One region of the Limosilactobacillus albertensis genome, then DNA from elsewhere that is predicted to be linked to it. Evidence: a T-box and tRNA genes for the amino acid it is inferred to sense, from the RefSeq annotation. Region 1 holds a T-box; the other holds one or more tRNA genes.
The links. The T-box of region 1 lies ahead of leuS (leucine--tRNA ligase). A T-box ahead of a tRNA ligase gene usually reads a tRNA of that ligase, here a tRNA-Leu.
Positions count from the first base shown of each region.

Region 2: it encodes a tRNA-Leu, which carries the amino acid that the T-box ahead of leuS (leucine--tRNA ligase) is inferred to sense. The anticodon was not compared.

Region 1 covers NZ_JACIVD010000074.1:24,065-27,885, forward strand. The annotation lists gene metK (methionine adenosyltransferase) at 1-1,105, shown strand, start outside; T-box leader at 1,160-1,367, shown strand; gene leuS (leucine--tRNA ligase) at 1,430-3,821, shown strand, end outside.
Region 2 covers NZ_JACIVD010000053.1:34,095-43,921, forward strand. The annotation lists gene H5S41_RS02915 (trans-sulfuration enzyme family protein) at 1-923, opposite strand, end outside; gene H5S41_RS02920 (alpha/beta hydrolase) at 1,180-2,046, opposite strand; gene H5S41_RS02925 (2,3-bisphosphoglycerate-dependent phosphoglycerate mutase) at 2,021-2,770, opposite strand; gene H5S41_RS02930 (putative glycosyltransferase family protein) at 2,922-4,691, shown strand; gene H5S41_RS02935 (beta-galactosidase small subunit) at 4,742-5,701, opposite strand; gene H5S41_RS02940 (glycoside hydrolase family 2 TIM barrel-domain containing protein) at 5,685-7,571, opposite strand; tRNA gene H5S41_RS02945 (tRNA-Leu) at 7,726-7,811, opposite strand; gene H5S41_RS02950 (SprT family protein) at 7,869-8,321, opposite strand; gene H5S41_RS02955 (Tex family protein) at 8,314-9,827, opposite strand, start outside.

The sequences.
Region 1 (3,821 bases):
TTTGGATGCGTTACTCGAAAAGGACCCAGACTCACGGGTCGCTGTCGAGACATCAGTTACTACCGGATTAGTATTGGTCTTTGGTGAAGTTTCAACAAAGGCTTACGTTAATATTCAAAAGATTGTGCGTGATACAATCAGAAAAATTGGCTACACTGATGGTAAATACGGCTTTGATGCTGATAATTGTGCAGTTATTACGGCAATTGATGAACAGTCACCCGATATTGCTCAAGGGGTTGATGATTCCTTAGAGACACGTGAAGGAGATGCTGATCCGCTTGACCAGATTGGTGCTGGTGACCAGGGGCTGATGTTTGGTTATGCAACTGATGAGACACCTGAATATATGCCGCTTACATTAGTGCTGAGCCACAAATTGATGCGCAAGATTGCCCGATTACGTAAAGACGGTGTTATTCCTTATCTTCGTCCAGATGCTAAGGCTGAGGTAACAGTTGAATATGATGAAAATGACAAACCGCTTCGTGTTGATACGGTTGTTTTGAGTACTCAACATGACCCAGAAGCCTCCCTTGACCAAATCAAGAAGGACGTTAAGGAACAGGTTATTAAAGCTGTAATTCCAGCTAAGTACCTTGATGATAAGACCAAGTACTTCATTAATCCAACAGGCCGGTTCGTAATCGGTGGTCCACAAGGGGATGCCGGGTTAACTGGTCGTAAGATTATTGTTGATACCTATGGCGGAGCTGCTCACCATGGTGGTGGAGCATTTTCAGGTAAGGACGCTACAAAGGTTGACCGGTCTGCTAGTTATGCTGCTCGTTATATTGCTAAAAATATTGTGGCAGCTGGCTATGCTAAAAAAGCAGAGATCCAAGTGGCTTATGCAATTGGGGTAGCGGAACCAGTATCGATTATGATTAATACTTATGGTACAGGTACACGCTCAGAAGAAGAATTAATTGCTGCAGTTCGTAAGGTATTTGACTTGCGGCCAGCTGGTATTATCGAAATGCTCGACTTAAAACGGCCAATTTACAAGCAAACAGCTGCTTATGGCCATTTTGGTCGGACTGACGTTGATTTACCATGGGAACATTTAGACAAAGTAGACGACTTAAAAGCAATTTTAGGCTAATAATTAAATCTTATACTTGCAATCACTGATGGTGGTTGTTACAATAAGCGTTAAATATTTGATCGTAATAGAAATAGTAGTTTTTGATTTAGTCATCAGAGATCCTGTGGTGGTGTGAACAGGAGGCAGGTCATTAATGAACTCATCTAGTGTGATTGTTACTGAACTTTATAGTAGGTAATGACGTTTACCACGTTAAGGTACTAAGCGCCATGATTTTCATGGAAAACGGGTGGTACCGCGGATTGATTTCGTCTCGTAGATATTTTCTACGGGACTTTTTTATTACGATAATTAGAATTTAACAGTAAGGAGTAGACGAAAATGGCTTACGATCATAAGACGATTGAAAAAAAGTGGCAAAAGTTTTGGAAAAAGAATAAGACTTTTAAAGCTGACCTTAATAAAGATAAGAAAAAATACTATGCATTAGACATGTTCCCTTATCCATCTGGTCAGGGATTACACGTTGGACACCCAGAAGGTTATACTGCTACCGATGTAATGTCACGGATGAAGCGGATGCAGGGCTTTAATGTTTTACATCCAATGGGGTGGGATGCATTTGGTTTACCAGCTGAACAATATGCATTAAAGACTGGCCACAATCCTAAAGACTTTACGAATAAGAACATTGACCACTTCCGCGACCAAATTCAATCACTTGGTTTTTCTTATGACTGGGATCGGGAAGTAAATACGACTGATCCTAAGTTCTATAAGTGGACCCAATGGATTTTTGAACAGCTCTACAAGAAAGGTCTTGCTTACGAAAGTGAGATTATGGTTAACTGGGCCCCTGACTTTATGGGCGGAACAGTTGTTGCCAATGAAGAAGTAGAAGATGGTAAGACTAAACGGGGCGGTTACCCGGTATACCGAAAGCCAATGCGGCAATGGGTTTTAAAGATTACTGCTTATGCTGACCGCCTAATTGATGACCTGGACCTTGTTGACTGGCCAGAGAGTGTTAAGGAAATGCAACGTAACTGGATTGGCCGTTCTGAAGGTGCTTCCGTTTACTTCCCAGTTGTTGGGGATGAAGATACGAAGATTGAAGTCTTTACTACTCGTGCAGATACGTTGTTTGGTGCTTCCTATGTTGTTCTTGCGCCAGAACAAGAATTAGTTGACCAATTAACAACGCCAGAACACAAAGCGGAAGTTGAAAAATACAAGGAAGAGGCTTCACGGCGGTCGGATCTTGAACGGACTGACTTAAATAAGGATAAGACTGGGGTATTTACCGGTTCTTACGTTATTAATCCAGTAAATGGCGAAAAATTACCAATCTGGATTAGTGATTATGTTCTTGCATCATACGGAACCGGTGCTGTTATGGCTGTTCCATCAGGTGATCAACGGGATTATGATTTTGCTACTAAGTTTGACTTACCAATCAAGCCAATCATCGAGGGAGCAGATATTTCAGAAGGTGCCTTTGATGGTGATGGTAAACATATTAACTCTGGCTTCCTCAACGGATTAAATAACGCTGAGGCTAAGCAAAAGATGATTGACTGGCTAGAAGAGCATGATGCTGGTCATAAGAAAGTTAACTACCGTCTGCGGGACTGGATTTTCAGCCGCCAACGTTATTGGGGTGAACCAATTCCGGTTATTCATTGGGATGACGGCACAACTTCACTAGTTCCTGAAGATGAACTTCCGCTTGAATTACCAAAGACTGATAACATTGAACCATCAGGAACCGGTGAGAGTCCGCTTGCAAATGTAGAAGACTGGGTTAACGTTTACGATGAAAATGGTCGTCATGGTTTGCGAGAAACTAATACAATGCCACAATGGGCTGGTTCATCATGGTACTGGCTTCGTTATACTGATCCGGATAATGATCAAGAATTTGCCTCCAAAGAAGCACTTGATTACTGGTCACCAGTAGATCTTTATGTTGGTGGTGCTGAACATGCCGTTCTTCACTTGCTCTACGCACGATTCTGGCACAAAGTTCTCTATGACCTTGGCCTTGTCCCAACTAAGGAACCATTCATGAAGCTCGTTAATCAAGGAATGATCCTAGGTTCTAACCATGAAAAGATGTCCAAGTCAAAAGGAAATGTCGTTAACCCTGATGATATTGTTGACCAATATGGTGCTGATACTCTTCGGCTTTACGAAATGTTCATGGGACCGCTTGAAGAATCTGTACCTTGGGATGAAAAAGGATTACACGGTGCTAACAAGTGGGCTCAACGTGTATGGCGGTTATTGATGGATGATAATAACCATCTTCGTGACCGAGTATCAACATTCAATGATGGTAAGCTAACCAAGGTTTATAATCAAACAGTTAAAAAGGTTACCGAAGATTATGAACGGATGCACTTTAATACCGCTATTTCCCAATTAATGGTCTTCGTTAATGAAGCTTACAAGGCTGATGACTTACCAGTAGAATACATGAAGGGCTTTGTTAAAATGATTGCTCCAATAATGCCTCATATGGCTGAAGAGCTTTGGAGCCAATTTGGTGAGAGTGATACAATTACTTATCAGCCATGGCCAACTTACGATCCAAAAGCGTTGGTTGAAGATGAAGTTGAAATGATTGTTCAAGTTAACGGCAAGGTTCGCGCAAAGATCAAGATGGCCAAGGATACTGACCGTGATGAAGCCCAACAACTTGCATTGGCAAACGAACATGTTAAGAAGTTTACTGATGGCAAGGATATTAAAAAGGTTATTGTTGTGCCAA
Region 2 (9,827 bases), on a different contig from region 1:
TTAGCATCTAATCCGTCCTTTAGTTCAAAGGAGATCATCGCCCCAAAGTTCCGCATCTGCTTAACTGCAACATCATGACCTGGGAAATTCTTTAGTCCTGGGTAATAAATTTTACCGATATGCTCGTCATTTTGAAGGAAATCAATAACCGCCGTCGCATTTTCTTGATGAACCCGCATCCGCGCACCAAGAGTTTTCATTCCCCGTTGTAACAGCCAGCTATCATCAGGACCGAGCGTGCTCCCAATCGAATTTTGCAGGAATGCTAACTGTTCTGCAATCTCATTATCATTAGTAACTGCTAAACCGGCAACAACATCGCTATGTCCGCCCAAATACTTGGTAGCAGAGTGAACAACAATATCTGCCCCTAAGCTTAAAGGCTGTTGATTATAAGGTGTCGCAAACGTATTATCAACAATTGTCTTTACACCATGCTTCTTTGCGATATTAGCAATTTCTTTAATATCAGCAATTTGTAAGAGCGGGTTAGTCGGTGTCTCAAAGTAAATGGCAACAGTATTATCCTGAATTGCATTTTCTACCGCTTCAAGGTCTTGCATGTCAACGACTGTGAATTCAAGGCCAAACCGTTTTAATACCTTATTGATCAATCGGAAGGTTCCCCCGTAAACATCACTGCCAACTACAAAGTGGTCGCCTTGTGAAAACAAAGAGAAAGTAGCGTGAATAGCGGCTGAGCCAGATGCAAATGCAAAACCGGCTGTTCCATGTTCTAATTCAGCGATTAACTTTTCAAGTGATGCCCGCGTTGGGTTACCAGTACGAGAATATTCCCATTTAGGTTCGCCGCCTAATACATGCTGATGAAACGTCGATGAGCGATAAATTGGGGTTGAAACAGCACCAGTTGTTGGATCTTCGCTATTACCACCATGAATTAACTGTGTATTGAATTTCATAATATCTATCTCCTTTTGAATACAAAAAAGGCACAAACTCAAGAAATACTTACTTGAATTTGCGCCTTATGCATTTTATTCCCGATTATGTTAGCAGTTACTCAACTAAAAGTAAGCACGCCAAACAGTGGGTCGCATAAGACGCTATCCACAACAACAAACAGTAGCGTTAACGTATTGATTGTTAAACATGACGTGTTCCTCCTAACTTAGTATATCAAGATCATAACTTATAAAAAATAAGTTGTCAATAGAATTATTTAAATTGATCATCAAGAAATTTTTGAACGGTATTATAAATGGTTGGACTCCAGAAGTCGCGTTCATGGTTAGCACCCTTAACCCGATAAGCCTCAACCGAATTTCCATTATCCTGCAAACGCATATACATTTCTTCCATTTGTTCATAGGGGACAACCTTGTCTGCATCTCCATGGAACAAGAGGAATGGCGGATAATTTTGACCATCCTTTACCTGGTAAAGCGGGCTCATTTGTTTCTCAATTTCTGACCATTTTGATACATCTGAACCCAATAGGCAATACTGTAATAATTTATTTCCGGGAACATTTGAATCATATTCAAACGTCTTTTCAACATCCATTGGTGCAAAACAGCTAACGACTGCATCGACCGCATCAGACTGGTCTTGATAAAGGTCCACCTTGTAGCGAGGATCATCACCACTTAAGCCAACTAACATTGCTGCATTAGCACCAGATGATGTCCCCCAGATTGCAACTTTTTGCGGATCAATAGCATATTTCTTTGCATTTGTCCGTAAGAACCGGATCGCAGTTTTAACATCTTGTAAAAATGCAGGGAATGGATGTCCTTCAATTGAACTACGGTGCTGAACAGTTGCTACAATATATCCTGCTTTAACGAACTGGACTAGCTGAGGAATTTCTTCTCCCAACGTTGGTGTTCGCCAAGAGCTTCCCTGAACAAATACAATTAATGGGCGTGGTTCCGTCTGATATTGCTTGGGAAAACGCTGCGTCCATGGTGTCAAAATTGACAAATGCAATGCTTCACCATCCATCGCACCGTAAACCACATTTTCGATCAAACGTACTTGTCCGCTTAAAGTTGGATTATTTGCTAATTCGTGTACTGTCATTAATTTCACCATCCATTGTTATAAAAGTCTTTTTAACGACATTAAGGCGGTCATCAAAACGATATAAAATCGGCTTACCATTCGGAACTTCCACTTTGTCAATATTATCATCTGAAATGCCATCTAAGTATTTAATCAATGCCCGCAAAGAACTTCCGTGAGCAACAATCAATTGATTATGACCATCAATCAATCGCGGTGCAATACTATCTTCCCAGTATGGTAAAAGCCGTTGCAAGGTCATTTCTAGGCTCTCACTAAGCGGAATTTTTACTCCTAAACGGTCATACCGTCGATCATGCTGCCGTTCTTTTAATTGAGGCGGCAAATCTTTAAATCCGCGGCGCCATTTATGAAGCTGTTCGGCACCAATTTCTTTTTTCACTTCAGCCTTGTTTCGTCCACTTAAAGCGCCGTAATGTCGTTCATTCAATCGCCAGGTTTTATGGATTGGAATGTACAATTGATTAATTTCTTCTAAGATAATATTAGTTGTCATAATCGCCCGTTGCATATATGAAGTATGGGCATCACTAAATTGAATATTTAGTTTTTGTAATTCCTTACCTACTAATTCACCTTGTTCAATTCCTTTAGGGGTCAACGGAACATCAGTCCAGCCGGTAAAAATATTATCACGGTTGGCTTGACTTTGCCCATGACGCACAATTACTAATTCTGCCATTTTTTCACTCCCCTTTGCCACTATCTTATAATAGCGCATTTTAATGGTGCTTAACAATTAAACAGAGCGAAATACTTTCCCTAGTAAGACGATTGTTTCCCCTTTCTGTTTTCTGCCGTATAATTATTAAAGTAAGTATCAGATGAAAGGAATTATAAAGCTTAGGCGGATAAGCTTTAATACTCAATACATGAAATCTAAAATTGTTAATCTAATCAATTGGGGGCTGCCATATTGTGCTATCGTTGCAATGGCATACTTGATTATGTTTCCTCAGTTTGTATCTCATGGTGTCATTTTAGGAACCGATTCCATTTTTCATTTCAATCGCTTTTATGATGCAGCAAAACAAATTCAGCAATTCAATTTCAGTTATTTCCAAAGTAATTACTGTTTTCAACAAAGCGGGCGGATTATCAATGCTGTTTATGGTCCCCTTTTTGCCTACTTAAACGGAGCTATTCTCGGGATTGTCGGAACCTGGTACCAATATCAAATTGTCACAACCTTTATCGTATATATCCTTGGCGGAATCGGAATGTACCAACTTGGGATTCGTGTTCGTAGTAATCATACCATTGCCGTTCTTTGCGCCTTGATTTATATGAATATCGGCTGGCTGCCACGGTGGGAACTGGCGCAAAATATGAATGCATGGGGAGCTGCCCTTGCACCGTATATGGTAATTTGCGGAATACGGATGATTCAAGACCATCAACGCCCCGTTAATTGGCTCCAATTAACGACGCTGATGACGGTCATCATTCAAATTCATATGCTCAGTTCGTTATTCTTTGTTATTACCCTAATACCATTTTTTATTATCGGGTTAATCCTAACTATTGACCGAAAAAAGATGTGGCGGGAAACCTTAAAAGCCGTCGGAGGAACCATTATACTAACGGCTAACGTTTGGGGCGCGTTACTAATGCTTAACCTGCATAATAATATCGCACATCCGGCAGACTTTAGCTTAGCAGATAACGTCCTACGCCCATCGATGTTCAGTAGTACTCGTGATTACCTAATTTACGCAATGTGGATCTTATTCAGCCTACAACTGATTTATGTTTTAGCCACATTCAAAAAGTCACTTACTAACACTGTCCTAACCATTCTAGGTAGTCTTATTCTTATTTTAAGTTCATCCCTCATCCCTTGGAATGCCCTTCAAAATATAGTCCCTGCATTAGGTCACACTTTGCAATTCCCTAATCGTTTGACCATTATTGCATACCCGCTGTTGCTTGCTGGTGTCGGAATCAGTGCAACGACCCTTGGAAAAAAGGCGCACAAAATTGGCCTTAGCAATCAACTAACTACTGGAATCCTATTATTAATGGTTTTTCTAGTCTTCACACCGACAACAATCGATGTTTATAAACGCGCAGCCCGTTACGATTCGGAAATTGTTCTCAATAGTTTCAGCGCAATCACCCGGGTAAGTGAAGATAAGGCCGCCCTCCGTCATTCGGTTCACGACCTTTATCCTGGACAACTACTGACGATGGTTGAAAAGCGAAGTCCGGATTATCTCCCCATTCCAAAGAAATATATGAATCAGAAATATGTGCGTTCCTATGCTTACGAGGGACAAATTATTAATGAGGCGCATAAATACAACCATACAGTTTTACCGCATGGCGGGCTTCAATTAACCTGGAATGCTGACAAGACTGGTAAGGTTCGTTTGCCAATTATTACCTACAAGGAATCCTTTTTAACGGTTAATGGTCAACGTTTAAAACACTATCAACGCTCATCAGTTGGTGCACCCTATATCCATCAACGGAAAGGGAAAAATACCGCGACCCTCTACTTTAAGCAACCAGGCTGGTTTACTGCTTTATTGGCAATTTCACTGCTTGGGCTTAGCATTCTTACTATCTATGGTTTCTATTATTTCTGTACGCACTTCAAGAAATATTTTGGCCGGATTATGACAAGAGAGTTTAATTAAAAAAGTGTAGCTGAGAGAAAGAATCCTTTCAGTTACACTTTTTTATATCTTTACTTTGCATTCAACACAAATGAAAATTCAATATCCTGATCTGCTGGAATATGGTATTGTTCCTCAACATCAGCACCCCAGCTATCAATTCCCCCGACACCACGAACAGCACCGGCGATAACCAAGACTGTCCGTCGTGCAAGCGGTAGTTCCTCAATATGAGTAGCATTTTCCAATTCCTCAGCTGTATATGGAAGACAACTGAAAGCAAATGGACGATCAGTTTGCTTAATCTTTAAGCTAAACGGTTCATTTGAATGATCCGCGTTATTTTGCGTCGTATTCCGCGTAATTGTTAAATTATTCGTTTCCATATGCATTCCATTTTCCTGCGGTACTAAATATTTAGTTACCGGTAGCCCATCGACATGGAAGACTCCTTTTTTTGCTCCAGCCATTCGGTCAGGGTAAGTTTCGCCAGACAGTCCTTGATAATCAAAACCAGTCGCCACCGTTGGCATAACAAAACGCATTCCTACTACGGGTAACCCCGGTAAGTCTTTATGCCCTTGATAATGCATGGTTACCTTGATTTCACCGTTTGCCATCACTTCATAGGCCACACTTGTCGTCGTTGATGGAACAGTCAATGTTTCAAACGTATACTCAATCTTAACATTCGTAGCAAATACCGAATCGCTAAATTCATTGGTTATCGGGGCAATCGGTAATTCATCAAATTCCTGGCCGTCAACAGTCAGCTTAATTCCAACACACTTATGAAATGCATCAGCAGCAAGCCATTGCGCAGACCGAATGTTAAAGCCGTTTCCGCGGTCATTATCAGTTGTTGCGCGCCAAAATGTCGGCATTGGTTCACGATATAGCCACTCTTTACCATTTAGCTTAAGCGATTCAAGTCCGCCACGTTCATAACTGAAAATGTAATGAAAATCTTCACTGCTAAGTCCTAATGTGCCATCACCATATATCACGCGTAATTTATTTGTGTAAGCCATAGTAATATCTTACCTCCTGCATTGCTGGCTTTGGTGTCCGATCAGCAAACATTAAGCCATCTCCTGAGAACTCGTAATCTGAGTGACGATCATCAAAATCACCACCATAACGCATTACTTCTTGACCACTTACGGGATCCTTAACAAGGAGTGCCTGGTCAATGAAGTCCCAAATAAAGCCGCCAAAGTATTGTGGATATTTGTCAAGCAATGCAATATATGAACCCATTCCACCATCAGAATTGCCCATGTCATGCATATATTCACATTCCATAAATGGCTTATCAGGATTATTCTTCAGGTATTCTTCAACCTCTTTAGGCGGCAAGTACATCCAACTTTCAACATCCGAAATCCGCTCACGATATTCAGGAGTATGACAAACACCTTCATAGTGGACAAGGCGGCTATCATCATGTTCCTTATAGAATTCGTTCATTTTGACAACATTATCGCCAGCGTATGATTCATTACCCAGTGACCAGAATAAAATCGATGGGTGATTCTTGAATGTTTCATAGTTAGTCCGTGCCCGATCAACTACTACTTCACGCCATTGCGGAACTGAACCAGGAACATTGTATGATGGCTCAATTGCACCCATCTTTTGCCAAGTAGCATGAGATTCCAAGTTGTTTTCAGCCATCATGTAAATTCCATTATCATCACAAAGGTAATACCAAGGAATCTGATCAGGATAGTGACATGTTCGCACGGCGTTAATATTATTTTCCTTAAATGTCTTAATATCGCTCGTCATATCATCCATCGTAATCGCCCGACCACGTTTAGCGTTCCACTCATGGCGGTTTACACCATTAATAATTAGCCGCTTTCCGTTTAATAGCACGACATGATCTTGATTAACTTCAATCCGTCGAAAACCAAAACGATACGGAACAAGTTCAAGTAACTTTCCTTCATCATCGCGAATTTCTACTAATAGTTGATAAAGGTACGGATCATGGTTATCCCACAAGTGGATATTCTCCAAAAACTGGTCCTGAACCTTTACCGTTGGGGCAACAGGATGGGTTTCATTAACGAGGATATTTCCATCACTATCAACTACCCGAATATTAACATTGCCCGTTTTCTCACCTTGGAGCTGGAGGTCAACGTTAAAAATACCATCCTGATAATTATCAGTAACAGTTGGCCGAATATTAAGATCTTCAACATGAACAAGGGGCTGAGCTAATAAGTTCACACTTCGGAAGATCCCCGAAAAGCGGAACATATCTTGGTCCTCAATCCACGAGGCAGTACTATGCTTGAAAACTTCTACTGCTAAAACATTAGCTTCATCCTGAATATAAGGGGTCAAATCAAATTCGGACGGGGTAAAGCTATCCTCAGCGTAGCCAATAAAGTGCCCATTAAGCCATAAGTAAATTGCCCGCTCTACACCATCAAAACGAATCCGGATTTGTTTACCACGCAAGGCAGGGTCAAGATCAAACCGTTTCAAGTACGCGCCGACGGTATTATCATCACCATCGCTAAAAGATCCTTCTTGAGAATCATCGGGACTAAGAGCATATGCAGGTCGCCGATAGATTTTCCCTTCCCATGGGATTAAGGTATTAATATAGTTGTTCTGGGCATAGTTATTTAATTCAATTTCGCTTGGTACTTCAATCGTATCAAAGCTGCTACTGTCATAATCCTTGGCATAAAATTCACTTACCCGCTCACGAGGATTTTTAGCGAACTTAAATTGCCATTTTCCATCTAAACTCTGCACAAACCTGCTATCATCACGACGCCATTCATCATAATCACCATAGTAATAGTGGTCACTATGTGCTGCTAGTTGATTAACCCGAAACGTTTCCGGATCATCAAGCCATTTGATATTTGCATCCATCGATAAGTCCCTCCTCGTTACTAACTACAACATCTAAAGTATAGCGCTTTCATTAACGAGATAGCAAGCTAAGAAGTAAAATTTAAGTAAAGTTTATTAATAAAAATTTAAAATAAAAAAGCTCCGAGTATACATACTCAGAGCTTTTTTATAGTGCGGCCGAGAGGACTTGAACCTCCACGGTCATAATCGACCATAAGATCCTTAATCTTACGCGTCTGCCAGTTCCGCCACGGCCGCATATCAACCAACGAATATTATTATAGCAAGATACCTATTCGTTGGCAACAACTTTTTTTAATTTTTTAAAATAAAATGGTGTCCACACCGTCGGCAAACATAACGGTGGGTGTTAAAACGCCGTTGTCGCGCTATTTCAACGCCGCAACCTGTACAAATATAATGCCATTTTCGCTTAACATTACGTTTTGCTTTGCTGGTAGGCGGTGCATATCGTGATCCGCCGACTTGCGCTAACAGCGTCTTAAACGCCTGGCTTCGATGATGATAATCCATTCCGAGCAAATGTAAATGGTAATGACATAATTCATGAAGGACGACTTGCCGAAGATTATTGAGGTCAAATTCAGTGTACATTAACGGATTAATATCAATATGGTGGTCACTTAAATGATAACGCCCACCTGTTGTTTTCAAGCGCTTATTAAAAAATACCTTGTGCACAAAATCGCGCCCAAAGTATTTTTGCGACCATTGTTCGGTCAAGCGTTGTAATTCCGCATTAGTCATTTGCGACCGTCTCCGGTTCAATCATGGTTAATTGAATTCGCTGGCGTTTCAAATCTACATCATCAATCCACACGTCCACAATATCACCAACTGCGACAATTGCCCGTGGATCACGAATAAATTGCTTACTCATCTTTGAAACATGAACTAATCCATCATGCTTAACACCAATATCAACAAAGGCACCAAAATCGACAACATTACGGACCGTTCCTTGAAGTTTCATTCCTGGTTGAAGGTCTTCAATTGTCATTACATCATGACGCAATAATGGTGCCGGCATCGAGTCACGGAGGTCACGCCCCGGCTTTTGCAAAGATGAAATAATATCATTAACCGTTTCTGTCCCTACTTGGTCATCAGTAAATTGATTAATATCAAGTGCTTTTAACTTCTTTTCAGCAGCGGGTGTTCCCAGATCATTGATATCAATTCCTGCTGCCTCCATGATTTTCTGCGCAACTTGGTAACTTTCCGGATGGACATCGGTATTATCTAATGGGTTTTCACCGTCGATAATCCGTAAGAAGCCAACCGATTGCTGGTAAGCTTTAGGTCCTAAACGAGGAACCTGCTTTAATTGCGTACGGTTAGTATAGCGGCCATTTTCGTCCCGGTAAGTAACGATATTTTTGGCAATTGTCTTATTTAGTCCCGAGATTCGCGTTAATAGTTGGTAACTAGCAGTATTGAGGTTAACTCCGACACGGTTTACAGCTCGTTCAACAATTGTCTCTAATTCGCCGCTTAATTCTTTCTTCGGTAAATCATGTTGATACTGGCCAACCCCTACCGCTTGTGGGTCAATTTTTACCAATTCTGCTAACGGATCCTGTAGTCGTCGGCCGATGCTAATTGCACTCCGCTGTTCAACATGAAGGTCCGGAAATTCATCCCGTGCTTCCTTACTTGCCGAATAGACAGAGGCCCCTGCTTCATTCACAATTACGTAATAGATTGGACGCTCAATCTTTTTTAGCGCTTCAGCTACAAATTGTTCTGACTCACGACTGGCCGTTCCGTTACCAATGGCGATCATTTCAACATGGTACTTTTCTAGTAAGTCAATAAATTCACCCTCTGCAGCTGCCCGTTGTTTTTCTGGAGCTGGTTTGTGCGGGTAAATAACGGCTTTAGTTAAAAACTTGCCATTTTCATCAAGGACGGCTAACTTACAACCAGTACGGTAGGCAGGGTCAAATCCTAACACAACTTTCCCCTTAATTGGCGCTTGCATCAATAAATGGTAAAGGTTTTCACCAAAGACCTTTATTGCTTGTTCATCTGCACCTTCTGTTAATTGCCGCCGTAATTCACGTTCGATTGCTGGGCCTAAGAACCGCTTATAGGCATCCTGGTAGGCTTCTTCAATAAATTCAGTAGCATCATTTTGCTTTTGCGTCCTTATAAGGCGGAAATGAAGGTAATTCATTATTGGTGCCTCATCAACTGTTATTTTTACATTGAGGATTCCCTCTTTTTCACCACGATTAAAAGCAAGAATCT